DNA from 4 places in the Labrys sp. F242 genome. Region 1 is predicted to be linked to each of the others. Evidence: predicted binding sites of a transcription regulator. Region 1 holds the regulator's gene; each other region holds the start of a gene.
The links. The regulator PhoB, encoded in region 1, activates phosphate uptake and scavenging genes when phosphate is short. The targets are predictions, from matches to a motif close to TGTCATNNANCTGTCAT.

Region 1 (7,639 bases):
CGCGCAACGACGTCGCCGCGCGCGAAAAATTCCTCGACATCATGCGTTCCCAGGCCAATCGCATGTCCCGGCTGATCGACGATCTCCTGTCGCTCTCGCGCATCGAACTCAATGCCCATGTCCAGCCCGACAAACCGGTCGAACTCAGCGCCGTGGTCGGCCATGTCGCCGACACGCTCGGTCCCCTCGCCCAGGACCGGGGCGTCACGCTCAGCCTCGACAGGCGCATCCCGACGCTGGAGGTTCGCGGCGAGCGGGACGAGTTGATCCGCGTCTTCGAGAATCTAGTCGAGAACGCCATCAAATATGGCGCGTCCGGCGGCAAGGTCGAAATTGTCATCGATTCGCTGCCCAAGACGCAGGGCAAGGGCCGCGAGGCCGTGGTGACGGTGCGCGACTACGGTCCGGGCATCGAGGCCGAACATGTGCCGCGCCTGACCGAGCGCTTCTACCGGGTGGATGCGGCCAAATCCCGCGAGAAGGGCGGCACCGGCCTCGGCCTTGCCATCGTCAAGCACATCGTGGCACGCCATCGCGGCCGGCTCGGAATCGAAAGCGCGCCCGGGGAAGGCAGCACTTTCTCGGTCCGGATCGATCAGATCGGCTGAGAAGACGCGTCTATATGATGCCGCCGGTGTTTCCGGGACTTTTTACAATTGCGTCGCGTCCTTTTTGGCCACATCGCAACATTTCCCCTATCATATTGAAATACAACAATTATAAATGTCATAAAACGATAGTCGAACTGTCATAGAACCGTTGCTGCCGGCTTTTAGGAGTCGCGACGTAGACAGGATTGCCGACCGGTGAACGGTCGCCGTGCCCTGTCCAGAGAACAACGGAGATAGACCGTGAAGCTTTCCTTTCTTGCGCTCGCCGCTTCAGTAGCCCTGTCGAGCACGATCGCTGCCACTGCTGCCTATGCCGCCGACATCACCGGCGCCGGCGGCACCTTCCCCGCCCCCGTCTACAATGCCTGGGGCAGCGATTTCAAAGCCAAGACCGGCACCGCGCTGAACTATCAGGCGATCGGTTCGGGCGGCGGCCAGACCCAGATCACCAACCGCACCGTCGATTTCGGCGCTTCCGACGCCCCGATGGCCACCGACAAGCTGGCTGCCGCCAAGCTGCTGCAGTTCCCGACCGTGATCGGCGCCATCGTTCCGATCGTGAACATCGAAGGTGTTTCCACCGACCAGCTCACGCTGACCGGCCCGATCATTGCCGACATCTACCAGGGCAAGATCACCAAGTGGAACGATCCGAAGATCGCCGAGCTCAACAAGGATGTGAAACTCCCCGATCTCGACATCGCCCCGGTCTACCGCGCCGACGGCTCGGGCACGACCTATGTGTTCACGTCCTACCTTTCTGCCGTGAGCCCCGACTGGAAGAGCGGCATCGGCGCCGCCACCTCGGTGCAGTGGTCGGCCGGCTCGGGCGCCAAGGGCAATGACGGCGTCGCTGGTGCGGTGAAGAACACCCAGGGCGCCATCGGCTATGTCGAATATGTCTATGCCGCCAACAACAAGCTGACCACCACGCAGCTCCAGAACAAGGACGGCAAGGTCATCAAGCCGACCGTTCCGGCGTTCCAGGCCGCCGCCTCCAAGGCCGACTGGAAGGGTGCCAAGGACTTCGCCGTCTCCATGATCGATGTCGGTGGAGAGACCTCCTGGCCGATCGTCTCCACCACCTTCATCCTGTTGCCGAAGGATCCCAAGGACGCCAAGCAGTCCGCCGAAGTCCTGAAGTTCTTCGACTGGGCCTACAAGGATGGCTCCGCCACCGCCGAAAAGCTCCACTACATCCCGCTGCCCAAGGACGTCATCGACACCGTTCGCACGGCCTGGAAGAGCGAAGTGAAGGCTGCCGACGGCAAGGCTGTCTACGAATAAGTTGAACGCGACCCGGCGCAACCTTGCGCCGGGTCGTCTTCCCAAAAGCGTTTTGCGATTTGGCGGAATCGCCAGGAAGCACAAAGACGCGTCGAACCAAAGAATCGGAGCAAACCAGCGTTTTCGTCTAAACGCGGTTTGCTCCCGTCGAAACACAGGCCGGAATATCGCCATGAGCGCCATAGCCGACTCCTCGCTGGACGCATCCAACTCGGCTGCAAAGGTCGCGCAGGGTTCTCCCTCGCCCGGCGCCAAGACGGTTCCTGGCGCCAACCTGGATCCCATCTTCAAGGCCGCCCTCTATGGTTGCGGCTCTCTCGTGCTTATCCTGCTCTGCTCGATCGTCGTGCTGCTGTTCTATGGCGGCTGGCCGGCGCTGGCCCATTTCGGGCCGAGCTTCTACTGGTCAACCGCCTGGAACCCCGTCACCGAGAAATTCGGCGCCGGGGTGATGATCTACGGCACGCTGTTCACCGGCCTGCTGGCGCTGATCATCGCCCTGCCGATGTCCTTCGGCATCGCCTTCTTCCTGACCGAGATCGCGCCGCAGAGCGTGCGGCGGCCGATCGGCATTGCCATCCAGCTCCTGGCGGCCGTGCCCTCGATCATCTTCGGCATGTGGGGCTCTCTGATCGTGGCGCCGATCCTGGCCCAGACGATCTATCCGCCGATCATCTCCGTCCTCTCGCATGTGCCGGTGCTCGGCTATCTGTTCAAGGGCCCCACCAACGGCGCCGGCATGCTGACCGCCGGCATCATCCTGGCGCTGATGATCATTCCCTTCATCACCGCGATGTTCGTCGAGATCCTCGAAGCCGTGCCCGCCATGCTGAAGGAATCGGCCTATGGCGTCGGCGCCACCACCTATGAGGTCTTCCGCAACGTCTCGGTGCCCTATGGCCGGACCGCGCTCGTCGGTGCCGTGATGCTCGGCTTCGGCCGTGCCCTCGGCGAGACCATGGCCGTGACCTTCGTCATCGGCAACGCCAACCGCATATCGGCATCGCTGTTCTCCTCGGGGGCGACCATCGCCTCCACCATCGCCAACGAATTTCCCGACGCGCCTGCCGGCTCGCTGCGCAGCCAGTCGCTGCTGGAGCTCGGTTTCGTGCTCTTCGTGATTTCCTTCATCGTGCTTGCGATCTCCCGCATGCTCGTGCGCAGCAACGCCAAGTAAGGGAGAGCATCATGGCCCATCTCGCCCACGGCAACGCCCGCCTCGCCCGCCGTCGTGCCCTCGACTACGCCTACAAAGTCGTCTCCATCGGCTTTGCCGCGATCTCCCTTCTGGCGCTCGCCTGGATCCTGTACACCCTGCTGCGCGAGGGCCTGCCCTCGCTGACCTTGGACCTCTTCACCAAGGACATGGCTGATGGCGGCCTACGCAATGCCATCGTCGGCTCTTTCGCCATGGTCTTGCTCGCCCTCCTCATCGGCGCGCCGATCGGCATCATGGCTGGCACCTTCCTCGCCGAGGCGGGGCGCGGCAGCAAGTTCGCCGACGCGGTGCGCTTCATCAACGACATCCTGCTTTCGGCGCCGTCCATCCTGATCGGCCTGTTCGTCTACCAGATGATCGTGGTGACGACGGGCGGCTTCTCCGGCTGGGCCGGCGTGGTCGCCCTCGCCATCATCATCCTGCCGGTGGTCGTGCGCACCACCGAGGACATGCTGGCCCTGGTGCCGATCAGCCTGCGCGAAGCCGCCTTCGCGCTGGGGTCGCCGATGTGGAAGGTCATCACCTCCGTGACCTGGCGCTCGGCCCGCACCGGTATCGTCACCGGCATCCTGCTGGCCCTGGCCCGCGCCGCCGGCGAGACCGCACCCCTGCTGCTGACAGCCTTCGGCAATTCCAACTGGTCGCTCAACCTCGGCAATGCCTTTGCCAGCTTGCCGGCCGCCATCTACCAGCTCGCGCCTTATCCCGACCCCAAGGCCGTCTCGGTGGCCTGGAGCGGCGCCCTCCTCATCACCGCCGGCGTGTTGGCGCTCAATATTCTGACCCGCTTCGTGCTCGCTCCCAAGAAATGAGTGATCCCATGTCCGCTACTCCACAAGCCTCCATCGCGGTTGCCGAACGCCCCATCGCCAATCCAGCTGCCGCCGTGAAGCTCAAGGTCGAGAATCTCGACTTCTTCTATGGCGAGAAGCATGCGCTCAAGGGCATCAATCTCGACATGATCGACCGGCAGGTCACGGCCATGATCGGCCCTTCCGGCTGCGGCAAGTCCACCCTGCTGCGCGTGCTCAACCGCATGTACGACCTCTATCCGGGCCAGACTGCCAAGGGCCGCGTGCTGCTCGATGGTCAGAACGTCATCGGCAAGGAGATCGATCCGGCAGTGCTGCGCGCCCGCATCGGCATGGTGTTCCAGAAGCCCACGCCCTTCCCGATGTCGATCTATGACAACATCGCCTTCGGCGTGCGCCTGCATGAGTCGATCTCCAAGGCGGAAATGGATCAACGCGTCGAATGGTGCCTGACCAAGGCCGCCCTGTGGAACGAGGTCAAGGACCGCCTGCACGCCTCTGCGCTCGGCATGTCCGGTGGCCAGCAGCAGCGCCTGTGCATCGCCCGCACCATCGCGGTGAAGCCCGAAGTCGTGCTGCTGGACGAGCCGACCTCCGCGCTCGATCCGATCTCGACCGCCAAGATCGAGGAACTGATCGACGAATTGAAGCGGGACTTCACCATCGTCATCGTCACGCACAATATGCAGCAGGCGGCGCGTTGCGCGGATGTGACGGCCTTCTTCTATCTGGGTGACCTCATCGAGGTCGGCCAGACCAACAAGATGTTCACCACCCCGAACGACAGCCGTACACAGGATTACATCACCGGCCGCTTCGGCTGATCCCTCGGCCAGCGTCGAATTCATTTGGAGGCGGCATGTCCGACCACATCGTTACATCCTTCGATCAGGAATTGCGCGAATTGCGCAACATGATCGCCGAAATGGGTGGCTATGCAGAGAAGAGCGTAGCCGACAGCGTCGAAGCCCTGCTCAAGCGCGACACCCAGCGCGCCAAGGCCGTGATCGAGCTCGATCTGGCGATCGACAAGCTCCAGCGCCAGGTCGAGGACCGGGCTATCCTGGTCATCGCCAAGCGCCAGCCACTGGCACTCGACCTGCGCGAAATCGTCTCGGCCCTGCGGGTGGCCAACGATCTCGAACGCATCGGCGACCTCGGCAAGAACGTCGCCAAGCGCGTGGTCGCCATCCACAGCCATGCGCAGCCGGCCCAGCTCTTCGGCGGTTTCGACCATATGGCTGACCTGGTGCTCGAGCAGCTCAAGCAGGTCCTCGACGCCTTCGCCCAGCGCAATGTTGAAGAAGCGCTCTCGGTCTGGAGTTCGGACGGCGAGATCGATGCGATGTACACCTCGCTGTTCCGCGAATTGCTGACCTACATGATGGAAGATCCGCGCAATATCGGCTTCTGCACCCATCTGCTGTTCTGCGCCAAGAACATCGAGCGCATCGGCGACCATGCCACCAACATCGCCGAGACGGTGCATTACCTGGTGACCGGTGAATCGCCGGCCGGCGAGCGGCCCAAGGCGGACAACAGCACCGATCTCGTCGACCTTCCTGTGCCGGCTAAGTAACAAGGGATAGGCCATGCCTCCCAAGGTTCTGATCGTCGAGGACGAAGAAGCATTGACCCTGCTGCTGCGCTACAATCTCGAAGCCGAAGGCTATGAGGTCGACAGTGTGGCGCGCGGTGACGATGCCGAGATCCGCCTGCGCGAAAGCGTGCCGGATCTGGTATTGCTGGACTGGATGCTGCCGGGGTTGTCGGGTATCGAATTGTGCCGGCGCATCCGCATGCGGCCGGAAACCGAGCGCCTGCCCGTGATCATGCTCACGGCGCGTGGCGAGGAAACCGAGCGTGTGCGGGGTCTGGCCACCGGCGCCGACGATTATGTCGTCAAGCCCTTCTCCGTGCCGGAACTCTCGGCCCGCGTCCGCGCTCTGCTGCGTCGGGCCAAGCCCGATCACGTCGCCTCCCTGCTCAAGGCCGGTGACATTTCCCTCGACCGCGAGACCAAGCGCGTTCATCGCGGCAATCGCGAGATCCGCCTCGGCCCGACCGAATTCCGCCTGCTCGAATTCCTGATGCAGGCGCCGGGACGCGTGTTCGCACGCGAGCAATTGCTCGACAGCGTCTGGGGCCGCGACGTCTACATCGACGAGCGCACGGTCGACGTGCATGTCGGGCGACTGCGCAAGGCGATGAACCGCACGCGCGAGATCGACCCTATCCGCACGGTTCGCGGCGCCGGCTATTCCTTCGACGAGACCTTCGCCAAGCAGGCCTAGGACGGATATTTCATCGCCCGACACCAAGGCCGGCGGCTCACCGCCGGCCTTGTCGCATCACGTACCCGGTACTCGCCCGATCTAGGCGATTTCAGAGGCTTGCGATAAGACGACTTGCCAAAGAAAATGCCGGGGTTGCCATGATCCGTTCCTTGCTCGTCGCGTCGCTTTTGACTGCCAGTTCGTTGGCGCTGCTTCCCAGCGATGCCGCAGCGGCCAAGCTCAAGAAAACCTTGTGTTCGGGCGAGTTCGGTACCGGCTCCGGCTTGGCGGGCTCCTATATCGGCAAGGATTGCTTCATCGCAGCCGACAGCGACATGCAGGAGCAGGTCGCCGGTATCTGCAAGGAAGGCTCGCGATGCGAGGTCGAGGCCATGGTGGAGGTCGCACCCGATGGCAGCATGCAGATCAGGACCGTCTTGTCCGTCAGGCAGGCCGGACGCGCGCCCGCCACGCGCACGTCCTATGCCCAGAAGGCGGGCAACTATGCCGACGGCATCTATGCCTTGCAGGACGATGGCTGCGACAAGCAGGGGGCGACGCCAGGCAACCGGGTTTCCGTGCAGCTTCTACGGGCAGCCGGTCCTGCCATCCAGCTCTACGGCAAATATTGCGCGGTCATCGAGGCCGATGGCGAGGAGCCTTCCAGCGCCAAGTTCCAGGCGACGCTGCAGCTTCGATGCGGCAGCTCGCCGGCGCAGGACCAGGCCCTGCGAAGCGGCCGCTCCGGCACGGCGGAAACCATCGTGATGACCCCCGCCCCCGAGCGGCAGCTGTGGCTCGATGAAGACACATTGATCCGTTGCCCGATCAAGCGCGCCTATACACCGCAATGGTGGATCGAGGCCCCGCCCTTCAATGGCCGCTATCCCCAATAGCTTCTGCAGGCGCCGATATCAGCCCAGAGCCGCCAGGCGCCCTTGCAGATAACGGCGGATGACGGGATCACTCTCCAGCCCGATCGCCCGCGAATAGGCGTTGCGGGCCTCCTCCTGCCTTGCGGCGCGGGCCAGCAAGTCCGCGCGTGCAGCCCAATAAGGCTGGTAATCGGCGATCCGCCTGTCGCTGGCGACCTCGTCGAGCCCGGCCAATCCGGCTTGCGGTCCCGCAAGACGGGCGAGCGCCACGGCTCTGTTGATGGCAGCGACGGGGGACGCGGTCAGTAGTACCAAGGCCTCATACAGCGTGACGATCGCGGCCCAGTCCGTCGTCGCGCAGATGCGCCTATTGGCATGGGCCGATTGCAGCGCGGCTTCGAGCTGATAGCGACCGATCTGTCGCGCCTGCCCGGCCCTGGCGAGCAAAGCCTCAGCCTCCTCGATCAGGGCGGCATCCCAAAGCGTGGTATCCTGCTGTTCCAACGGGATATAGTCGCCGACCGGGCTACGGCGTGCAGCCCGCCTCGCCTCGGCATGC
Region 2 (7,639 bases), on a different contig from region 1:
CGAGCAGAAATATTGCCGGAGGTGCCCTGATTGAGACCGTTGGCATTCATCCAACGGCATTTTTCAATGATGGCGCGGCGCAGGCCGAGTTCGTCTGGGCTCATGAGGGATCTTCCGGATTCGAGGCTATTCCATCGAATGCGGAAGAAGGTCCCGACATGGCAAGCTCTAATCGCGGGATGAGCGAAATTGAGCGCCTCAGAAGGCAATTCAGGGGCTTTGCACGCGAAGCTGCGTCCCAAGCTTCTGGATCTACACCGGACAACTCGTCCGATGGGGGCATGCCCCGCGATGACAAAAGTCGAGACTCACCGAGCTTTTCGACCGGCCCCGCAGGGCCGCCCGACTCCTGGAGTAGGCGCGTTGAGACGGAAACGCTGCTTTACTCCAGCTCTTTGGTTCGATGTGTCTTTGCGATTCTTGGCGTGACCGCCAAATCGCAAAACGCTTTAGCGGCGACGCATATTGCCGCCACCGCGCTGCGGCGGGCGGGGGCCGGATGAAGCACGCTCGTCCTTGTGGCGGAAGATGATGCGGCCCTTGTCGAGGTCGTAGGGCGACATCTCGACGGTAACGCGATCGCCCTCGATGGTCTTGATGCGGTTCTTCTTCATCTTGCCGGCCGTGTAGGCGATCATCTCGTGGCCATTGTCGAGCTTCACGCGAAAACGGGCATCCGGCAACACTTCGGAGACCGAGCCTTCAAATTCCATCAGTTCTTCTTTTGCCATGTGCAGGTCCTGTCAAAGCGTTTTGTGATTTGGCGGAATCACCAAGAATCGCAAAGACGCATCCAAACGAAGCGTTAGAACAAAGAAGCGTCCACACCTAGAGCAAAGCGCGTTTTGGCAGAAACGCCGTTTGCTCTAACTCTTTGGTTCAACGCGTCTTTGCGATTTGAAGTGTCTCCATCAAATCGCAAGACGCCATGGACGCCCTTTGCTCCCAGAAAAGGATAGGCCGCGCCCTCAGGCGGCGCGACGCTGGTTGTTGCGGCCACCCGGACGGCGCGCGCCCCCCGAGCGGGGCTGGCCCGATTGAGGCTTTTCGGCTTGCCCATTGTTCCGGGGCTTGCCGTTGGGCTTGCCCTGGTGCGGGTGACGAGGGCCGCGTTCGCCATGCTTCTGATCGGCTTCCAGCCCCTGTACGGGAGCGGCCACCGTCAGCGGCTTCTTGGTCAGGCGTTCGATCGCCTTGAGCTCGTCGCGCTCATTGGGATCGCAGAAGGAATAGGCGATGCCGCTGCGACCGGCGCGGGCGGTGCGGCCGATGCGGTGCACATAGCTCTCGGCATCCACCGGCATCTCGAAATTGATGACATGGCTGATGTCGTCGACATCGATGCCGCGGGCGGCGATATCGGTCGCCACCAGGATGCGCGAGGCGCCGGAACGGAAATCCTCCAGGGCCTTCTGGCGAGCATTCTGCGACTTGTTGCCATGGATCGCCGCCGAGGGGATGCCGGCCTTGTCGAGATGGCCCGAGACGCGGTTGGCGCCATGCTTGGTGCGGGTGAAGACGATGACGCGGCTCATTGCCGGATCGTTGAGCAGGTGCAGGAGCAGCGAGCGCTTCACCGATGCCGGCACGTGGTAGACATGCTGGTCGATCTTGTCGACCGTCACCACTTCCGGCGTCACTTCGATATGCACGGGGTTGAGGAGGATCTCCTCGCCGAGCTTCTTGATCGTCTTCGGCATGGTGGCCGAGAACAACAGGGACTGGCGCTCCAGCGGCGTCTCGTCGACGATCTTGAGCACGTCACGCGAGAAGCCCATGTCGAGCATGCGGTCGGCCTCGTCGAGGACGAGAACTTCGACCTTGTCGAGGCGAACCTTGCGCTGCTGCACGAGATCGAGCAGGCGACCGGGGGTGGCGACCAGAATGTCGACGCCATCGGAAAGCGCCTTGACCTGCGGCACCTGGCTGACGCCGCCGAACACCACGGCGCAACGGAAGCCCATATGCACGCCATAGGAGCGGAAGCTCTCGTCGATCTGCAGGGCCAGCTCGCGGGTCGGGGCCAGAATCAGGGCGCGGGTGCCCTTGGCGCCGGCACCGTGGCGGGACTTCGACAGGCGCTGCAGGATCGGCAGCGCGAAGGCAGCCGTCTTGCCAGTGCCGGTCTGCGCCAGGCCCATCATGTCGCGCCCCTCGAGGAGGGCGGGAATGGCCTTGTGCTGGATCGGGGTGGGGGTCACATAGTTGGCGGCGTCAAGCGCACGCAAAAGCGGCTCGGCCAGGCCGAGCGCTGCAAAAGTTACTTCGGAAGTCACATCAAATCCTTCATGCCACGCTCATCGAGCGGACAGCAGCGCGCCACCGTCCGGGTCCGCGATCGCAAGTCCGTCGTCAGCCGGAAAGGCATGATGAGGCGGTACGGCGATATCGCGACCCACGCGCGGATGGGAGCAGCGGAATGTTATTGGGGACGGCCGGGAGGTGAGGCGCTGCTTCTCAAAAAGCCAAAAACCAGCGCGCCGCGCGAACCCCCGAGCGGTCGTTACACACGGTTGCTGCGCTTTTCGCAGTGCAAAGTCAAGGGAAAAGCAAAGAAGCGCCTTTTCATCCAGGCATTCGAAGTGGACGGAATGCCCCTCCAGGGATAACGGGCATCCCGGTTTCCTCTCCCACGAATGCGCCGTATCCAGGGGCAGAAGGGGATAACGGCTTCCCGGGGCAACTGACGGGTCCGCCGCCCCTGGAGCAAAGCGCGTTTAGACGGAAACGCTGCTTTGCTCTCGCTCTTTGGTTCCAAACCAATCCAATGGATTGTCTGGAGCGTCTTTGCGATTCTTGGCGATTCTTGGCGATTACGCCAAATCACAAAACGCTCTAAGGCGGCCGTTTCCCACGCCACCGATCGCGCCTATAGATGGTGGGCTGCGTTTACCGCCCTACCGCGACTTCCACGATGCTGCCTCTCAAAGCCCTGGTTCCGGCCTTCCTGGCGCTCCATCCGCACAGTCCTGCCCAGCCGCTCGACTGGAAGGCCTGCCGACAGGGCGCGCCGGACCGCGTCATCATCGCCTGCACCTCGATTGTGGATCTGGGCGGCGTCAACGATGGGGCCAGGACGATCGCCCTGATCGCGCGCGGGAGTGCCTATGCCGCCAAGAAGCAGCCGGCCCGGGCGCTGGAGGATCTGCGCCTGGCCACCCTTCTCGATCCGCGCAATCCCGACGGATTCTACGCACTGGCCGGGCTCTATGGCCGCCAGGGTGATATCGAGCAAGCCATTCTGGCCTATGACAGCGTAATCCGGCTCAATCCCAAGCACGTGCTCGCCCTGACGTCGCGGGGCTATGCCCGTGCCAGCCGCAGGGAATTCGCTCTCGCCATCGCCGACTATGATAGGGCGCTGAAATTCAACCCGCGCCATGCCGAGGCCCTGCGCCTGCGGGGTGCCGTCCGCGGCCTCAGGGGTGACGATATTGGGGCCATCGCCGATTTCGACCAGGCCATCGGCCTCAACCGCCGGGACTGGTCCGCCTTCTTCAACCGGGCCATCGCCAAGGACCACCGCCGCGATTTCAACGGCGCCGTGGCCGACTATGACGAGGCCTTGCGCTTGAGGCCCAACAATATCGCCGCCTTGCTCGGGCGCGGCGCCGCTCATCATCACATGGGTGCGCTCGACAAGGCGATCGCCGATTACAGCCTGGCGGTCGGCCTGGCGCCGGACAATGCACAGGCCCTCTACAATCGCGGCACCGCCTACGCCAATGCCGACGACACCGCACGCGCCATCGCCGATCTCGACAAAGCGATCAGGCTTGATGGCAGCAACGCACTGGCCTTTCTCAATCGGGCAGGCGCCCATCGCAAGCGCGGCGATTTCGAGCGCGCGCTGGCCGACTACGATCGTGCCTTGCAGCTCAATCCAGGCCTGCCGCAGGCCATGGCGGGGCGCAAGCTCGCCCTCGAGCGTCTGCGCAACTGAAGCCCCCTGCCCTCTAGGCAGAGTTTCCCGGTAATTCCGCCTCATCGCAAGACGCTCTAACGCAACGCCATGGACATTCCCCAACGTTGCTGCTCATATGTGAGCAGGTTCTTTCGAGTGGACCTCATGACTCTTGCAGCGATTGAGGGGAGCTTCGTTGCAGTTTCGGCAGGTTCCGTAGAGGTGCAAAGGCGTTTCGTCCGCATGTCCGCATCCGAAACCACTCCGGCCGACGCCACTCCGGCACGGCCCGACGAGCAGGACTTCGACAGGGCAATTGCTGAATTCAGCAAGGCGATCGAACTCAAGCCCGATGCTGTCGACGCCGTTTACGGACGGGCTCTTGCCTATCAATACAAACAGGCCTTTCCCGCGGCGATCGCCGATTATGACAGGGTGATCGCGCTCGATCCCGGCCATGCCGATGCCCTCTTCAAGCGCAGCATCGTCCATCGACAGCTCGGAGCCTTCGAGAAGGCCACTGCCGATTTCGACCGGGCGGTGCAGCTTCTCTGGCGGCAGCGGCTGCTTCCCTCGACGAAAGAGCCCTGATCAGCCCTCCTTCTTCCTCGTCGCCGGTCAAGATTAACATTTTGTCATCCAACCTTCACGAACCCCGCCTAAGGGTCGCCAGACCATGGAAACACGGGGGTGTTTGGAGATGACGGACGTTACATCTGGCCAGAGGAGCGGCCATCCGCTCGATAGGCCGAACTCTCTTGGCAGCTTGCCCAACATCGCGATCGCCGTGATCCTGCTCGGGGGCCTCGGCTATGTCTGCTACGCACTGGCCGCCGATCTCACGGGCGCCGTGGCAGTGCCGTGGATTCTGCTCGGCCTCGCCCTGCTGATCGCCCTCGGCTTCGAATTCGTCAACGGCTTCCACGATACCGCCAATGCGGTGGCGACGGTGATCTACACCCATTCGCTGCCGGCCGAATTTGCGGTGATCTGGTCGGGCTTCTTCAACTTCCTCGGCGTGCTCACCGCGAGCGGCGCGGTCGCCTTCGGCATCATCTCGCTGCTGCCGGTGGAACTCATCATGCAGGTCGGTTCGAGCGCGGGCCTGGCCATGGTGTTCGCTCTGCTGATCGCCGCCATCGTCTGGAACCTGGGCACCTGGTATTTCGGCCTGCCGGCCTCGAGCTCCCACACCATGGTCGGCTCGATCATCGGTGTCGGCCTCGCCAACCAGTTCCTGGCCCCTGCCGGTTCCGCCACCAGCGGCGTCGACTGGTCCCAGGCCAAGAATATCGGCCTGTCCTTGCTGGTCTCGCCGGTGTTCGGCTTCGTGCTGGCCGGCGCCCTGCTGCTGGTGATGAAGCTCGTGGTGCGGAACAAGGCTCTCTATGTCGAGCCGAAAGGCAATCAGCCGCCCCCGCTGTGGATCCGCGGCCTTTTGATCCTGACCTGCACACTGGTCAGCTTCTTCCACGGCTCCAATGACGGCCAGAAGGGCATGGGCCTGATCATGCTGATCCTGATCGGCGTGGTACCCACCGCCTTCGCCCTCAACCGCACGCCCGACATCAACTATCTCGAGACCTACAAGGCTGCTTCGAGCGCGGCGGGTTCGGTCCTGGGCAACTACATCAAGCCGGCCGCGACGGTCGCTCCCGCCGATGCCAAGGCCAAGGTCTCCGAGGCGGTGCGCACGCGCAGTTGGAACGACGAGACGACGCCAGCCCTGAAGACCTTCATCGAGCAGACCACCTCCCAGCTCTCGCCTTACGGCTCGGCCTCGGCAGTGCCCGCAGGACTGGTCTCCAATACCCGCAACGACATGTATCTGATCGGCGAGGCCCTGAAGCTGATCGATTCCAAGAAGCTGCTGCCGGTGTCGGACGCCGATCTGAAGACGATCAAGACCTATCACACCGCCACCGACAACACGACCAAGTTCATCCCGACCTGGGTGAAAGTCGCCATCGCCCTGGCCCTTGGCCTCGGCACCATGGTGGGCTGGAAGCGCATCGTGGTGACGGTCGGCGAGAAGATCGGCAAGACCCACCTGACCTATGGCCAGGGTGCCTCGGCCGAGATCGTTGCCGCGGCGACGATCGGTGCTGCCGACTATCTCGGCCTGCCGGTGTCGACCACCCATGTGCTGTCGTCGGGTGTCGCCGGCACCATGGCGGCCAATGGCACCGGGCTGCAGATGTCGACGGTGCGCAACCTGCTGATGGCCTGGATACTCACTTTGCCCGCCTCGATGGCGCTGTCCTTCCTTCTCTTCGTGGTGCTGCGCCAGGTCCTCTGAGGCGGCACATCTTGTTCGCCGGAATGGCCGCCTTCGGGCGGCCATTTCTTTTCCGGCTTATGCCATCGCCTTGCGGAAAGTGCAGACGATGTCGGCGCGGGTCTGGCGCCGCCGCCCCACGGCAAAGCCCAGGCGGACGGCCTCGGCGCTCCATGGCTCCCCGGCGGCGGAACAGGAACTGTGCACCTCGGAGACGGGAAGCGCCGCCAGCAATGGAGCGATATTGGCCGGCGTCAAGCCCGAACCCGGCATGATGCCGATCCGCCCCCGGGCGGCCCGATGCAGGCGCACCAACGCCTCCAGTCCCTCGGGCGCGGTGACGGCTCCTCCCGATGTGAGGATGCGTTCAAAGCCGAGAGCAACGGCCGTCTCCAGAGCCGCCAGCGGCTCGGGAACGAGATCGAAAGCGCGATGCAGCGTGGTGCCGAGCCCCTGCGCCTGCACCCGCAGGCGCGACAGCAGGGCCTCGTCGAGCTGGCCGCCGGGCTGGGAGGCACCCAGCACCACGCCGGCGAGCCCTGCTCCTCCCGCTGCCTCGATATCATCAAGCATGATCTCGCTTTCCCGCGCGGAGAACACGAAATCGCCGGCCCGCGGCCTGATCATGGCATAGACCGGGATCGGCGCCTGCGCCGCCAGCCGCATCAGCCCTGATGATGGCGTCAGGCCACCGAGTTCGAGCGCCGAGCACAGTTCGATGCGATCGGCGCCACCCTCGATCGCGGCTTCGAGGCTGTGGGCGTCGGCAACGCAGATTTCAAGCAAGGCGGTCATAGGCGTTCTCCCTGGCGGGCGAGCAGGGCCGCGCCGATCAGCCCGGGTTCCGGCGCGAGGATGCTGGGCACCACCAGCGGCTCCGGGGAGTGCCGCAGGATGCGGCCGCGCACCGCCTCGTCCAGCCTTGCGATCAATTCCGGCACGCTGGCAAGGCCGCCCCCGACCGGCACTATGTCGGCGCCGACGATATTGACGGCCAAGGCCAGGGGAGAGGCGACGAGATCGACCTGACAAGCCACGCTGCGCGCCGCCGCTGCCTCGCCGGCCCGCCAGGCCGCGATGATCTCGGTACTGTCGCGTTCAACGCCGGTAAGGTGGCGATGCAGCCTTTCGAGGCCGCGGGCTCCTCCAACCGTATCGACGCAGCCTTTCTGGCCACAGCCGCAGGCGAAGCGGGGGAGCGCGACCGGCGGATTACCCGATTGCGTCGCCGCCACCGGTCCATGCCCCCATTCGCCGGCAAAACCGCCCGCGCCGGTTAGGATCCGCCCGTCGATGACCAGGCCGCCACCGATGCCCGTGCCGAGGATGATGCCGAAAACGATGCGATGCCCGCGCCCAACGCCTTTCACAGCCTCGGCAAGGGCGAAGCAGTCGGCGTCATTGGCAACATGCACCGGCACGCCCAGGCGTTCGGCAAGGTCGGGGCCCAGCCGCCG
Region 3 (7,639 bases), 590 kb from region 1:
GGGCTTCGATCACGGCGGCGTAGTCGTTGGCGATGTTGAGCTTGACCGGCACGCCGACCTGCTTGGCGATGTAGTCGGCCAGCGGCTGGTAGCGGTCATTGGTGGTGGAGGCATTCTCGGCTGGGATGACGGCAAGCGTCAATTCGGGATACTGGGCCTTCCAGTCCTCGGCCTGGGCGGTACCAGCGGCAAAGCTCATGGCTGCTGCGGCAAGGCCGAGCAGCGTGCGGCGCGAAAGCATAGGTCTCTCCTGTCGGAAATATCGTGTTCTTGTGGCTCTTGAAGATGCGCAGCCGGCCTGTCAGGCCGCGACGCTGGCAGGGCGAGCCAAACCTGCCGAGTTTGTGTCGCCTGCCCATTTGGCGTCGGCATCGGCATCCATGACTTCGCCGGCCTCGAGGCCGTAGAGGTCGCGCGCTGCATCGGCAGTGAGCATGGCGGGTGTGCCGTCGAACACCACCCGGCCGGCGGACATGCCGATCAGGCGGTCGCAATAGCCGCGGGCGAGATCCAGCGAATGAAGATTGCAGATGACGGTGATGCCGAAATGCTTGTTGATGCGCAGCAGCGCATCCATCACGACCTTGGTGTTGCGCGGATCGAGCGAGGCGATCGGCTCGTCCGCCAGGATGATCGAGGGTTCCTGCACCAAAGCGCGGGCGATCGCCACGCGCTGCTGCTGGCCGCCGGACAGGCTGTCGGCACGCTGGCCGGCGAGATTGGCGATGTCGAACTGCTCGAGCGCAGCGAGCGCCATGGCCTTGTCCTCGAGGCCCCACAGCTGCAGCACGGCACTGGCGGTCGAGACCTTGTTGAGGCGGCCCATCAGCACATTGGTTAGCACGTCGAGGCGGCCGATCAGATTGAACTGCTGGAAGATCATGGCGCAGCGCGCACGCCAGTCGCGCAGGGCCTGGCCGCGCAGGGCCGTGACATCGACGCCGTCGAAGGAGATCGTGCCCTCGCTCGGATCGACGAGGCGGTTCAGCATGCGCAGCAATGTCGACTTGCCGGCACCCGAACGCCCGATTACGCCGATGAAGGCGCCGGGCGCGATTTCCAGATTGACGTCCGCGACGGCAGCCTTGCCGCCGAAGCGCCTGGAAACTCCTTTGATCGCCAGCATGAACAGATCCCTTCTCGTGCAGCTTTCCGAAGTCGGTAACGCTGGGCCATTACAGAGGGATGGCAGTTCAATGATGTTTCGGTGACGATCCCCCGCGGATGTCGCGGGCCTATGCGACAGATCGGGCGCTCCGGCGGATGCTTGTCACGTGGCTGTCGCAGCGGAGTGGGAAGCAGGGCCTTTCCATCATCGTTGGATCGCCCTTTGCCCAAACTCAGCCTGACGCCTTTCGTCGACCCGGCGGCTTTGATTTCCGCAAGCAGGCTCGGGCGCTACACCGAAGTAGGTCCCCGCACCAGCCTGCATGAGGTCGAACTCGGCGACTATTCCTATGTCGTCAACGATTCGGACATTGCGTACAGCCATATCGGCCGTTTCGTGTCGATCGCGGCCCATACACGCATCAATCCGGGCAATCACCCGATGAACCGGGTGAGCCAGAGCCATTTCAGCTATCGCGCCTCGGCCTATTTCGAAGGCGAGAGCGACGAGGACGACTTCTTTGCCTGGCGCAGGGAACATGACGTCCATATCGGCCATGATGTCTGGATCGGCCATGGCGCGATCGTGCTGCCGGGGCGCCGCATCGGTATCGGCGCCGTGGTGGGGGCCGGCGCCGTGGTCACCCGGGACGTGGAAGCCTACACCATCGTCGCCGGCAATCCGGCACGGCCGATCCGCCGTCGTTTCGAGGAAGCGATTGCCGACCGCCTGCAGGCCCTGGCCTGGTGGAATTGGTCGCACGAGACCCTGCGCGCTGCCTTGCCCGACTTCCGTAAGCTCCCGGTCGAGGCCTTCCTCGACAAATATCAGGCTCTTGCCGTTGAGGGCCTAATCGGTCCATCCTGAGGGCATGGCTGATACCCTGCTCCATTTCGAAGATTTCCCGGTCGGCGAGATTGCCACCTACGGATCGTACAAGCTGACGCGCGAGGCCATCCTCGCTTTTGCCAGGGAATACGACCCCCAGCCGTTTCATCTCGATGATGAGGCGGCAAAAGGCACCATGCTGGGCGGGCTCGCCGCTTCCGGCTGGCATGCCTGCTGCATCTTGATGCGGCTCAACTGCGATGGCTTCATGCTCGGCTCCACCTCGATGGGCGCGCCCGGCATCGACGAGGTCAAATGGCTGGCGCCGCTCCGCCCGGATGTCACGCTGAGCGTTCGCCGCACGACCCTGGAGGCGCGCGCTTCCAAGAGCCGCCCCGAGATGGGCCTGGTGAAGTTCCTGTTCGAGCTCGTGGCTGATGGAAAGACGGTGGTGACCACCCAGACCGGCTCCATCATGTTCGGCCGGAGGCTGGCGGCATGAAATATTTCGAGGATCTCGCCATCGGCGATACCGACGAGATCGGTGCCTTCACCTTTTCGGTCGAGAACATCAAGCGCTTTGCGGTGCTCTACGATCCCCAGCCCTTTCACGTCGACGAAGCGGCTGCGGCGGCCAGCCATTTTGGCGGCCTGGTGGCGTCGGGCTGGCAGGTTGCCGCGGTCTGGATGAAACTCCTGGTGGCGCATCAGGAGGTCGAGATCATCAGGGCGCGCCAACTCGGCAAGCCGGTGGTCAAGCTCGGCCCGTCACCGGGCTTTCGCAACATGGTCTGGGCCAAGCCGGTGCATGCTGGTGATACGCTGCGCTACAGCGTGGAGATCACGGGCAAGAAGGAGAGCGCTTCCCGTCCCGAATGGGGCATCGTCTCGATGCTGAGTTCAGCCATCAACCAGCATGGCGAGCAGGCCTTCCGCTTCGAGGGCACGGTGTTCTGGGAAAGGCGGGGGTAAGGGAAATATAGCGTGCCCCGCAATTGGCTCGAACCTATGTCATTATGGCCGGCCTCTCCAGTTCCGCATAGAAGGCGTAGCCACGGTAGAGGTCTTTGGTCCGAAGCCGCAGTCCCTCGCGGCTTGCGAGGTCCGCCAACGCTGTGGGCAATGCCGCGATGGGATGGACGTGGAAGCGTGCCAGCCAGGCGAAGAGCAGGTGCTTGAACCAGCCCGGCAGGCCCTCCTGCTGGCCGAAATCCACTATCAGAAGGCGCCCGCCTGGGTTCAGGCCGGCAATGGCGCGTTCCAGTACGGCGCGCCAGTCGGGGATCATCGAGAGCGTATAGGAGATGTAGATGCGCTCGAAACCCTTGCGCCCGAGCTGTTCAGGCGAAAAGCGGGTGGCATCGGCCTGGACCACGGTGACTCGCGCCAGGCGATTGCGGTCGAGCGAGTGCCGTGCCGTTTCGAGCATCGCCGTCGAAATGTCGAAGCCGTAAAGTGGTGTGGCGGGATAGCGCCTGGCTACGGCGATGAGGTTGCGGCCGGTGCCGCAACCGATTTCGAGAATCGCATCGCTGGCGGCCGGTCGCAGCGAGGCGATCAGGTGATCCCGGCCGAGCAGATAATATTTGCGCGTGAGATCGTAGATGTAGCGCTGGTGGCGATAGATCCGGTTCATCGCCGCCGCAGCATCGCCTGTCTGCATCTCGATGCTCAATGGAGGGCTCGCAGCTCGTAGAGATGGAAACCGCCATAGATCGCGGAACGGTCGCGGGCGGTCCAGGCTCGGCAACGCTCGCGGTCATAGGACCAGCGTGCCAGCAAGTCGGCGGGGATGCGGCCCGGGAGCAGGCTCTCCTCGGCGGCGGTACGGAAGATTACCCGGGCGCCGGGGCGGGCAGTCCGGGTGATCTCGCTCCACAGCTTGGTGAGGATGACATCGGTCATCCAGTCCTGCGCATCGAGCAGCACATAGGCGTCTAGGCTGGCTGCTGGCTGGGCTTTGAGGTGGTCGATCAGGTTGACGTGGCGCACCTCGATGCGGTCGGCCCGATCGCGCACGGCCTCATAGGCGGCGCGCTCGAGATAGGGCGGCACCGGCCCGTCGCCCTCCGGTTTGTAGCCGCGGCCGAAGGCCTGCCAGGCAAAATAATTGTCCTTGAGGTCGAAATCGCAGGCGAGACGCTCCAGTCGTTCGCGCAGCACATCGGCAATGCCTTCCCCGTCGGCGGCGGCGCCAGCCAGGGCGTCATACTGTTCCGGCGGAATGCCCAGGCCATAGAGCGAGGCCCGCCGGCGGGTCAGCCATTTGATATGCGGGCGATCGAACAGGGGAGCGATGCGCTCGTCGAAGACACGACGCTGCTCGGTGAGGTCGCGGGCTGCCAGCAGGTCGGCCGGATCGATGCGATGCAGCCGTCCGATCAGGTGGCCGAGACCAATGAAACGGCCGAGCAGGCCATAGCGATAGAGGTTCTTGCCGAAATAGCCGATGCGACGGCGGCCAAGCAGGTCGCGGCCATCCCAATAGGCGCGTGTCTCGGCATCGAGATGCGGACGAAGCGCGGTTTCATAAGCCGAGACATTGCGGCGCTGATCGGCGCGCGCAAAGAAATCGTAGAAGGTGGCATGATCCGGCAATTGCTGGGCCGCGGCGATCTTCAAGCGATTGAGCGCGATGTGATGGCGGTTGAGATCGACGGCGGTGATCGAGGCCGGGCCGGCCTTGAGATAGCTCATCACGTTGCAGCCGCCCGAGGCGATTGCGACCAGCCGATCGTCGGGCTTCAGCGCCAGCGCTTCCATGTCGATTTCGGGGTCTTCCCAGATCTGGGCGTAGACGAGGCCGCTGAAAGCCAAGGTGAAAAGCCGATCCTGGATGCCGCGCAATGACAACAGCCGATGGTGCTCCACGGCTTGTTTGACGTGGCCCTGCTTGGCTTGGCCCTGGCTCTTGGCTCGTGCCTGTGTCCCGATGCTGTTCACATCCGTCATCCCCAGCCGCTCCTTCGTCGAATCCAGGTTGCGTGATGGGATTCGCGGATAAGACCAAGCGATGACGGGGGGATGACAGGGGCTCTTCAAAGCGACGTGGAGGCGACAGCTTTCCGCTGCCTCCTCAGTAGGCCAACAGTTTGGCCCGGCTGATGAAGAAGCCGTGGCCGTCTCGTCTGCGGCAGGTCAGGCCATCCTCAGCCGAGACGCATTTGAAAGGGCCATTCTCCCAAGTCTGACCATAGCCGACAGTGGTGTCGCCGTCACAGCAGAAGGGATCGCTGATATCCTTGTAGATGGCGCCTTTTCCGCTCGGCCCGAGAATGATCCGCGCGGGTGATTGCTTCTCCCTTTCGCAGCTCAGGGTCGGCAATTCCAATCCCGCGCTCGCGCCCTCGCCCTCGCCCTCGCTCTGCGGAATGAAGCGGCAGGAAATATTGCCGCTCGGCATGGCAAAGCTCACCATCGAATCGTCAGCCAGCGCCGGCACGCTCAAGGTGGTAGGCATGAGTGACAGCGCGAGGGTGACGGGCAGGATGAATCTGGGCTTCTTCATTTGATATTTCCGTTGGAAACACAGGCGGGGGAAGACGAAGAATGATGCTCTGCAAGCGTGATGGGGCGAAGTTTCGAAGGATACTCACGACACCCCCCGGCACTACAGCCGCAGTTCACGTTTGAAGGGGATATACGGAGCGTCAGCCTCCTGGCTGACGCTCCGTATATCCCGCCTCCTTAGGGCTCGTCCGCCGATAATAGAATCGAATTGGCTCGACCTTTGTCATTGCCGGGTTTGACCCGGCAATCCAGCTCCTTCCAGGTATCGAAGACGAGGCCGCTGGATGCCCGGGTCAAGCCCGGGCATGACAAAGGAGGCATTTCAATTATTTTCGGACAATGCTTTACCTGTTCAAACGCAACTGTCGTGCCAGGCCTCAAACCGTATTCGTGGCCTCGACGCGCTCCTTGCCCAGCGCCGCCGCCATCAGGGTCTGGGTATATAGTTCCCGCGGCGCATCGAAGATCTGGGCGGTCGCCCCTTCCTCGACGATGCGGCCTTCCTTCATCACCACGACATAGTCGGACAAGGCCCGCACCACCGATAGATCATGGCTGATGAACAGGTAGGACAGGCCATGCGTGGCCTGCAGTTCGCGCAGCAGTTCGACGATCTGTTTCTGCACCGAGCGGTCGAGTGCCGAGGTTGGCTCATCCAGCACCACCACCTTGGGCTTGAGGATCATCGCCCGTGCAATGGCGATGCGCTGGCGCTGGCCACCGGAGAATTCATGCGGATAGCGGTTGCGGGCGGCAGGATCGAGACCAACCTCGGTCAGAGCCTGGATGGCCCGCTTGTCGCGATCGGCAGCCGATAGATTCGGCTCGTGCACCCTCAGGCCCTCGGTGACGATGGAACCCACCGACATGCGCGGAGAGAGCGAGCCGTAGGGGTCCTGAAACACCAGCTGCAGGGCGCGCCGCAGCGGCCGCATCTCGAGCACGCTCGCTTTCGAGATGTCCCTGCCGTCGAAGCGGATGTCGCCCTCGCCGGAATTCAGTCGCAACAAGGCACGCCCCAGGGTCGACTTGCCCGAGCCTGATTCACCCACGATGCCGATGGTCTGTCCCTGCTGCAGGCGCACGGAAACATCGTCCACCGCCTTCAGGTCCATGGCCTTGTGGCCGCCGAACATACTACCGCTGAGATGATAGGTGACCCGGATGTTGCGGCCCTCGAGCAGCACGGGGGCATCGGGCTGCGGTGGATCCTTGTGACCTGACGGCTCGGCCGCCAGCAGCATCTTGGTGTAGTCGTGCTGGGGATTGTCGAAGACCTCTTCCGTGGTGCCGGTCTCCACCACTTCGCCACGACGCATGACATAGACGCGATCGGCGAAGCGCCGGACGATGTTGAGGTCGTGGCTGATGAAAACGATGGACATGCCCAGGCGCTGCCTGAGCTCGGCGAGCAGGGACAGGATCTGCGCTTGTACGGTGACGTCGAGCGCGGTGGTCGGCTCGTCGGCGATCAGGAGGTCGGGATCGTTGGCCAGTGCCATGGCGATCATCACGCGTTGACGCTGGCCTCCCGACATCTCATGCGGATAGGCATCCACCCGCCGCTCCGGATGGGGGATACCGACGAGCTTGAACAGGTCGATCACTTTCTTGCGGGCTTGCTTGTAGCTGCCGCCGCGATGATGGACGATCGGCTCGGCAACCTGGCGCCCGACCTTGTAAAGCGGATCGAGCGAGGTCATCGGCTCCTGGAAGATCATGGTGATCTTGTCGCCGCGTACCTTGTTGAGCTCCCTCGGCGATAGGCCGAGCAATTCCCTGCCGCGATATTTGGCCGATCCACGCACCTGGCCGTTGCCGGCCAGCAGGCCCATCAGCGCCATCATGGTCTGGCTCTTGCCCGAGCCGGATTCGCCCACGATGGCGACGGTCTCGCCACTGTTGACCTTGAGGTCGATGCCCTTGACCGCCTTGACCGTGCCGTCGGGGGTGCTGAAGCTGACCTCCAGACCGCTGATGTCGAGGAGGGTGTCTGTCGTGTCCTGATCCGAGGGTGTCTGTTGCATCGGTCTTCCTCAGCGATCTTTGGGGTCGAAGGCGTCGCGCAGGCCGTCGCCGATGAAATTGAGGCAGAACAGGGTGGTGACCAGGAAGATGGCTGGGCAGATCAAGAGGTAAGGCGCTGCTTCCATGGAATCGGCGCCTTCCTTGATCAGCGCCCCCCAACTGGTC
Region 4 (7,639 bases), 2.9 Mb from region 1:
CCATGCCCGGCACGGCCTCCTTCCTCGATCGCCACGAATGGATCGAGCATGGCACCTGCTTCTTCGAGAAATCGGCCGACGCCTATTTCCGCCGTTCGGTGGCCTTGATCGGCGAGATCAACGCCTCACCGGTGCAAAAGCTCTTCGCCGACAATATCGGCAAGGAAATCGATACCGGCGAGATCCGCAGCGCCTTCGACCAGGGCTTCGGTGTGGGTGCCGGCGAGCGGGTGCGTTTCGCCTGCAAGCGGGCCGGCAACCGGCGAATCATCGTGGAGATGACCATCGGCCTGCGCGGCGAGGTCAAGGATGGTGCCAAGCTCACCGATCTGATCGCCGCTGCCTCGCCGACTGATCAGGGCTGCAAGTCGGGCATTGTCGATCCTGTTGGACTGCAGTGAGGGACGGCCTTGGAGACCTCACTTTATCTGCCCATCAAGACCTTCCTGGAATCGCTTGATTTCGCGGTAAAGGGCGAGATCGGCCGCTGTGATGTCCTTGCCCTGCGCGAGGGCGACCCGCCGGTGGTGGTGATCTGCGAACTCAAGCAGAGCTTCAACCTGGAACTGGTGCTGCAGGGCGTCGACCGGGCCGGGGCCTGCGACGAGGTCTGGCTGGCAGCCCGTCTCTCCGCCCGGGGCAAGGGGCGGGAAAGCGACTCCCGCTTCCGCAATCTCTGCCGGCGGCTTGGCTTCGGCCTGCTGGGCGTGTCCGAGCGTGACGAGGTGCAGATCATCGTTACGCCCGAGGCGCCGTTCCCGCGCCGCGACCCCAAGCGCCGCTCCCGTCTCCTGAGGGAGCATCGCAAGCGCCAGGGCGATCCCGTCCTCGGAGGCTCCACCCGCACGCCGCAGATGACAGCCTATCGCCAGCAGGCGCTTGCCTGCGCCGCTGCCCTGGTCATGGCGCCGCAGCGTCGGCGCGACCTTACCAAATCGGTGCCCGATGCTCCGAGAATCCTGAAAGGCAATGTCTATGGCTGGTTCGAACGGGTCGAGAAAGGCATTTACGGCCTGACGCCTGCGGGCCGGGAAGCGCTGGAGCGCTGGCCGCAGGCGTAAGGGTGGAGACCCATCGGGGGGAGGGCGTATCTCCCTTATACATAGGGCGTGAAGATGTCCGGCCGTCGCGGCAGCAGGCGGCGGAAATAGGCCCGGCCTTCCTCGGAAATGGCATTGGATCCGGTAAAGAAGCTGTCGGGCATGTGACGCGTGCGCCCGGCAACCTGGTCGAGGGATACGATGCGCGGCGCGGTGTGCTTGCCGTCATAATGCAGCACCACCGACCCGGAGCCCGTGAAGGCACTCTGCGCCGCAAAGGCGCCCGCCTCGAAGGCTTCTTTCGCATCGGTCTCGTCGATGATGCCGAGATAGCCGCGCGGCAGGTAACCCAGCGTGTCGACACGGGCGCGGGCCTTGGGAAAGCGCTGCTTGAGGGCCTTCTGGATCTCGATACCGAGATCGCCACCGGTGAGTTGCACATTGCCATGGGCGTCGCGCTCGACCGTGCCGGCGGCGAGCGCCTCGGCCAGCGGCCGCCCGGTTTCGTCCTGCACGCCTTCCGACATCGATACGATGCAGCGGCCGACGCGGGTGTAGACGGCATCGACGTCGTTGAGGAATTGCTCGACCGAGAAGGACTTTTCCGGCGTGTAGATCAGATGGGGGGCCTCCTCCGGCGCCTGCTGCCAGCCGGCCGCAGCGGCGCTGAGGAAGCCGGCATGGCGGCCCATGACGATGGCGACATAAATGCCCGGCATTGCCCGGAAATCGAGATCCATGCTGACGAAGGCATTGGCGACGAAGGCCGCCGCCGAGATGAAGCCCGGCACATGGTCGTTCTCCATCAGGTCGTTGTCGATCGTCTTGGGGGCATGCACGAAACTGCAGGAGCCGGTCGATTGCTGGCGCAGGAGGTCGAGCGTGCCGGCGGTGTCGTTGCCGCCGATATAGATGAAGCCGCGGGCATCGAGCTTTTCCAGCGCCTGCAGGATGGTCTGGCAATAGGCGGGGTCGGGCTTGTCGCGTGTCGAGCCGAGCCCCGAATTGGGCGTGCGGGCCAGGCGTTCGAGATCGGTTTCGGAGAGCGCCGTAAGATCGACCAGATCACCGCGCGTCAGACCCCGCACGCCATGACGGGCGCCTAGGATGCGCAGCGACGGGTCGTGCCGGCGGGCGGCGACGACGGCGCCGGCGAGGGTCTGGTTGATCACGGCGGTGGGGCCGCCCCCTTGGGCGATGACGATCGACGGCATGGAGCCTCCCTGGGCAGAATTTCCCGATATTGCCTACGAATGGGCAATATCGGGAAATTCTTCAAGCGTTTGAAATCCTGCAGCTTCCTCCTGACCAAGCCCGTGGCTCGATCAGGAGGAAGCTGCCTGACGCTCTGGTGTCCAGTTGCTTAGCCTCGAAACAGCCGGGCGGCAACGAGCGACTTGCCGATGGGATCAGAAAGCTGGCGATCGTTGCGAAGGCGGAAAACGGTGTTCCGTTCACGCTATCGACAGGCGCGTGCGCGGCCAGCTTGTTCCATTGTCATAATTGCTTCATTGTTCCGTCACGGAAGCGCTAACCATCCGGCCGTAAACAACGCCGTCCTTTTCAAGAAGCGGCGCACCGTGAGGGAGTATCATCCATGAAATTGAGCGTTCTGGCTTCGGCCACGGTTCTGTTTGCCGGTGTATCCACCGGGGCCCTGGCAGCCACCGACATACAATGGTGGCACGCGATGACGGGTGCCAATAATGATCGCATCGTCAAGCTGGCCAATGATTTCAATGCCAGCCAGAGCGACTACCGCATCGTTCCCGCCTATAAGGGCTCCTATGCCGATACCATGAATGCCGGCATCGCCGCGTTCCGGGCTGGTAATGCGCCTGATATCCTGCAGGTCTTCGAAGTCGGTACGGCAACCATGATGGCCGCCAAGGGCGCTATCAAGCCCGTTTACCAGTTGATGAAGGACGCAAACGAACCCTTCGACCAGAAGTCCTATCTGCCCGCCGTGACCGGCTATTATTCCAATGCCAAGGGCGAGATGCTGTCCTTCCCCTTCAATTCCTCGACCATGGTGATGTGGGTCAACGAGGATGCCTTGAAGAAGGCCAATCTCGCGGCCGCGCCCAAGACCTGGCCTGAGGCCTTCGAGGCGGCCAAGAAGCTGAAGGCGGCCGGCTATGCCACTTGCGGCATTTCGACGGGCTGGACAACCTGGGCCAACATCGAGGAACTGTCGGCTTGGCACAACGTACCGCTCTCGACCAAGGCCAACGGCCTCGATGGCTTCGATACCGAGTTGAAGATCAACAATCCGCTGGTGGTCAAGCATCTGGAGAATCTGATCGAGGCCCAGAAGGACAAGACCTTCGACTATTCCGGCCGTACCAACCAGGGCGAGGGGCGCTTCACGTCGGGCGAATGCCCGTTGTTCCTGACTTCGTCGGCTTTCCTGGGCAACGTCAAGGCCAACGCCAAGTTCAAATATTCGGTGGCGCCGATGCCTTATTATCCCGATGTGCAGGGAGCTCCGCAGAATTCGATCATTGGCGGAGCCTCGCTATGGGTGATGGGCGGCAAGTCGGACGAGGCCTACAAGGGCGTCGCCAAGTTCCTGACCTACCTGTCCAAGCCCGATGTGCAGGCCTGGTGGGCCCAGGAGACCGGCTATCTGCCGATCACCCCGGCCGCCTATGAGCTCTCCAAGAAACAGGGCTTCTACGCCAAGGACCCCAACAGCGAAGTCGCCGTGCTGGAGCTGACTAACAAGGCGCCGACGGAAAATTCGCGCGGGCTTCGCCTCGGCAATCTTGCCCAGATCCGCGATGTCTGGGCCGAGGAGATCGAACAGGCCCTGGCCGGCAAGAAATCGGCCCAGGCTGCCATGGACGATGCCGTTCGTCGCGGCGATGCGATGCTGAAGACCTTCGCCCGTACGGCCGGACGGTAAGGGGGCGTAAAAGCCTCAGCGAAAAGATGCCAAGCTTTGTCATGCCCGGGCTTGACCCGGGCATCCAGTCCAACACCCCCACCGCCTGGACATGGGCGCTGGATTGCCGGGTCAAGCCCGGCAATGACAAAGGTCGAGAGCATTAGAGCATCGTGCCGACAAGGGGCTGCCGGTTTTCGGCAGTAGCGATGCGGCCCATTAGGATCGCCCATGGAAAAACGCTCCGTCTTCTCCGGCAAGACCCTTCCCTGGCTGTTGCTGGCGCCGCAATTGGCGATCACGCTGATCTTCTTCTACTGGCCGGTGGTGCAGGCGATCCGCCAGTCCTTCTTCCTCGAGGACACTTTCGGGACCGTTTCGGAATTCGTCTGGTTCGAGAACTACCAGCTGTTGTTCGCCCAGCCGGAATATTACCAGGCGGTGGGCGTCACCATGGTCTTCGCCATTCTGGTCGCTGTGCTCTCGCTCGGCCTCGCGCTGATCCTGGCTGTGCAGGCCGACAAGAAGATCAAGGGCGCCTCCTTCTACCGTACCATGCTGGTCTGGCCCTATGCGGTAGCGCCGGCTGTGGCCGGCGTGCTCTGGCTCTTCATGTTCCAGCCCTCGCTCGGCCTAGTGGCGCGCGGCCTTGGCCAAATCGGCGTGGCCTGGAACCCGCTGCTCGACGGCCAGCACGCCATGATCCTGGTCGTGCTGGCGGCGACCTGGAAGCAGATTTCCTACAATTTCCTGTTCTTCCTGGCGGGGTTGCAGTCGATCCCCAAATCGCTGATCGAGGCGGCCGCCATCGACGGCGCACGCCCGGCGCGCCGATTCTGGACCATCATCCTGCCGATGCTCTCGCCGACGACCTTCTTCCTTCTGGTGATCAATATCGTCTACGTCTTCTTCGACACGTTCGGCATCATCGACGCGGTGACGCATGGTGGCCCGGCCGCGGCGACCACCACCATGGTATTCAAGGTATTCAATGACGGCCAGCTTGGCGGCGATCTCGGCGGCTCGGCGGCACAGTCGGTGATCCTGCTGATCCTGGTGATCGCGATGACGACCCTGCAGTTCCGCTTCATCGAGAAGAAGGTGACCTATTGATGCCCCGTTTCTCGATGCCATCCGGAGGAGCGGCGCATGGTTGAGAACCGCCGCTTCGGAAATCTTTTACCGCATGCCATCCTGATCCTCGGCGTGCTGGTTCTGGCCTTTCCGGTCTGGCTGGCCTTCGTGGCCTCGACCCATGATGCCACCACCATCGCCAATGGGCAGATGGGCATGCTGCCGGGCCCCGATCTGATCAAGAACTATACCCAGACCCTGTTCCACGGTACGCAGGGCGCCACGCGCGAGCCGGTGCTCACCATGCTGACCACCAGCCTGATCATGGCGGTGGCGATCGCGGTGGGCAAGATCGTGATCTCGCTGATCTCGGCCTTTGCCATCGTCTATTTCCGCTTCCGCTTCCGCATGTTCGCCTTCTGGCTGATCTTCATCACGCTGATGCTGCCGGTGGAAGTGCGCATCTACCCGACCTACAAGATCGTCTCCGATCTCCACCTGCTCGATACCTATGCCGGCCTGACCTTGCCGCTGATCGCCTCGGCGACGGCGACCTTGCTGTTCCGCCAGTTCTTCATGACCATTCCCGACGAATTGCTGGAAGCCTCTAAGATCGATGGGGCCGGCCCGCTGAAATTCTTCAAGGATACCGTGCTGCCACTGTCAACAACCTCGATCGCGGCGATGTTCGTGATCCAGTTCATCTATGGCTGGAACCAGTATTTGTGGCCCCTGCTGATCACCACCCAGGATTCGATGCAGACCATCGTCATCGGCATCCGCAAGATGATCACCACCCAGGACGCCCTGACCGAATGGCAGATCGCCATGGCGACCGCGATCCTCGCCATGCTGCCGCCGGTAGTGGTGGTCGTCGTCATGCAGAAGCTCTTCGTCAAGGGCCTGGTCGAGACCGAGAAGTGAGTAACCGATGGCGCAAGTCGTTCTGAACAACGTCAAGAAGATCTACGACAACGGCTTCGAAGCGGTGAAGGGAGTGAGCTTCACGGTGCCCGATGGCGGCTTTTGCGTGCTGGTCGGCCCGTCCGGCTGCGGCAAGTCGACCTTGCTGCGCATGGTGGCGGGGCTGGAGCGGATCTCGTCGGGCGACGTCCATATCGGCGAACGCCGGGTCAACGAGATCGAGCCGATGGACCGGGACATCGCCATGGTCTTCCAGAATTACGCGCTCTATCCGCATATGTCGGTCTTCGACAATATGGCCTATGGCCTGCGCAACCGCAGAACTGCCGAGGGCGAGATCAGCCAGCGGGTAAAGGAAGCCGCCCGCATTCTCGAACTCAGCGACGACATGCTCAAGCGCAAGCCGCGCCAGCTTTCCGGCGGCCAGCGCCAGCGTGTGGCGATGGGCCGTGCCATCGTGCGCCAGCCCGCTGCCTTCCTGTTCGACGAGCCGCTCTCCAACCTCGATGCCAAGCTGCGCGTGCAGATGCGTGGTGAGATCAAGCAGCTGCAGCAGCGCCTCGGCACGACCTCGATCTATGTCACCCATGATCAGCTCGAAGCGATGACCCTGGCCGATGTGCTGGTGGTGCTGAATGGTGGCGCGATCGAGCAGATCGGCGCCCCGCTGGAAATCTATCGCAATCCGGCTTCCACCTTCGTGGCCGGCTTTATCGGTTCGCCTGCCATGAACGTCCTGAAGGGGCGCGGCGAGGGGAATACGCTCATCCTCGGGGAAGCTCGGCTGGCCTTGCCGCGTACGGTGCCGGGGGAGGTCCTGGTCGGCCTGCGAGCCGAGGACCTGCAGCCGGTCGCAACACCGTCGCCGGGAAGCCTGCCCGTGAAGCTGCGTTATGTCGAGGAGCTGGGAGCTCATCGCTTGGTGCACGGGGACATCGGCGAGCAGCCTCTGGTTGTCGCGCTCGGCATGGACCACACCATCAGCGACCATATGCAGTTTGCTGTCGATCCCGGCAAGGTTCATCTTTTTGATGGCGCGACCCGATTGAGAATCCCAAATTGAATCGCGTATAGATTTGCGGGATGGTCGGCGATATGTTGGCTTGCCTGCTCCAATAGTCTTCAGATTTAAAAGTTTTTCACATGAAAAAAGTAAAGAAACTACTTTGCGGTATCGCCATCGGCGTTGCCGCGATGCCGTCTTTCGCCTATGCGGGTTCCAGGCAAGTAACGGTACCCCGCGGTAAGCCGTATCCCCTGTTGGCCATGGGCTCCTATGGTGCCGGTACCTGCGAAGTCTTTCCTGTCAGGGATATTCGCATTGCATCGGGCCCGACGCATGGTGTTGCGCAACTTGTGACCGTGACGACAAAACTGGGCAAGGATACCGGTGTGTGTGCCGGTACCACGACCAAGGCACCTGTCGTCGTCTACAAGTCCGCCGGTGCCTTCACGGGTGTCGACCACGTGACAGTCACCTGGATGGCCCCCTCGCATACCGACAATGTGCGGTTCGTTCCCAACCAAATGGAGATCGAGATCACGGTCAAGTGACGGCACCCTCATTCAGTGCGATCATGAGGTTGACAGATTGCTGGCTGTCTTGATTGTCTGCCTTCCGGGCCGATGATGCGAAGCGGGAGGCGGAGGCGCGGATCCTCTTCGGCTGTCGCAGGAGAATCACATGCCCAAGCTCGACCGCATCCTCGAAACC

Region 2: the regulator PhoB is predicted to act here: its motif matches at 4,538-4,554, upstream of ACZYTC_RS23320 (inorganic phosphate transporter).
Region 3: the regulator PhoB is predicted to act here: its motif matches at 4,950-4,966, upstream of ACZYTC_RS02985 (BtaA family protein).
Region 4: the regulator PhoB is predicted to act here: its motif matches at 2,536-2,552, upstream of ugpB (sn-glycerol-3-phosphate ABC transporter substrate-binding protein UgpB).

Annotation. Positions count from the first base shown of each region.
Region 1 is NZ_JBVASG010000001.1:29,863-37,501, reverse strand. It holds gene ACZYTC_RS00170 (ATP-binding protein) at 1-608, shown strand, start outside; gene pstS (phosphate ABC transporter substrate-binding protein PstS) at 852-1,898, shown strand; gene pstC (phosphate ABC transporter permease subunit PstC) at 2,071-3,075, shown strand; gene pstA (phosphate ABC transporter permease PstA) at 3,087-3,929, shown strand; gene pstB (phosphate ABC transporter ATP-binding protein PstB) at 3,926-4,753, shown strand; gene phoU (phosphate signaling complex protein PhoU) at 4,789-5,508, shown strand; gene phoB (phosphate regulon transcriptional regulator PhoB) at 5,522-6,223, shown strand; gene ACZYTC_RS00135 (hypothetical protein) at 6,364-7,101, shown strand; gene ACZYTC_RS00130 (RNA polymerase sigma factor) at 7,120-7,639, opposite strand, start outside.
Region 2 is NZ_JBVASG010000003.1:785,212-792,850, reverse strand. It holds gene ACZYTC_RS23345 (class II aldolase/adducin family protein) at 1-104, opposite strand, end outside; gene infA (translation initiation factor IF-1) at 450-731, opposite strand; gene ACZYTC_RS23335 (DEAD/DEAH box helicase) at 969-2,276, opposite strand; gene ACZYTC_RS23330 (tetratricopeptide repeat protein) at 2,915-3,943, shown strand; gene ACZYTC_RS23325 (tetratricopeptide repeat protein) at 4,148-4,495, shown strand; gene ACZYTC_RS23320 (inorganic phosphate transporter) at 4,605-6,203, shown strand; gene ACZYTC_RS23315 (copper homeostasis protein CutC) at 6,261-6,977, opposite strand; gene ACZYTC_RS23310 (ROK family protein) at 6,974-7,639, opposite strand, start outside.
Region 3 is NZ_JBVASG010000001.1:622,631-630,269, forward strand. It holds gene phnD (phosphonate ABC transporter substrate-binding protein) at 1-241, opposite strand, end outside; gene phnC (phosphonate ABC transporter ATP-binding protein) at 302-1,126, opposite strand; gene ACZYTC_RS02965 (LbetaH domain-containing protein) at 1,331-1,975, shown strand; gene ACZYTC_RS02970 (MaoC family dehydratase) at 1,980-2,438, shown strand; gene ACZYTC_RS02975 (MaoC family dehydratase) at 2,435-2,908, shown strand; gene ACZYTC_RS02980 (class I SAM-dependent methyltransferase) at 2,943-3,599, opposite strand; gene ACZYTC_RS02985 (BtaA family protein) at 3,608-4,888, opposite strand; gene ACZYTC_RS02990 (DUF6636 domain-containing protein) at 5,013-5,444, opposite strand; gene ACZYTC_RS02995 (ABC transporter ATP-binding protein) at 5,824-7,473, opposite strand; gene ACZYTC_RS03000 (ABC transporter permease) at 7,483-7,639, opposite strand, start outside.
Region 4 is NZ_JBVASG010000001.1:2,920,181-2,927,819, reverse strand. It holds gene ACZYTC_RS13745 (ribonuclease T2 family protein) at 1-401, shown strand, start outside; gene ACZYTC_RS13740 (DUF2161 domain-containing phosphodiesterase) at 411-1,061, shown strand; gene ACZYTC_RS13735 (diphosphate--fructose-6-phosphate 1-phosphotransferase) at 1,097-2,254, opposite strand; gene ugpB (sn-glycerol-3-phosphate ABC transporter substrate-binding protein UgpB) at 2,638-3,948, shown strand; gene ugpA (sn-glycerol-3-phosphate ABC transporter permease UgpA) at 4,159-5,040, shown strand; gene ugpE (sn-glycerol-3-phosphate ABC transporter permease UgpE) at 5,077-5,925, shown strand; gene ugpC (sn-glycerol-3-phosphate ABC transporter ATP-binding protein UgpC) at 5,933-6,988, shown strand; gene ACZYTC_RS13710 (hypothetical protein) at 7,069-7,479, shown strand; gene ACZYTC_RS13705 (VOC family protein) at 7,610-7,639, shown strand, end outside.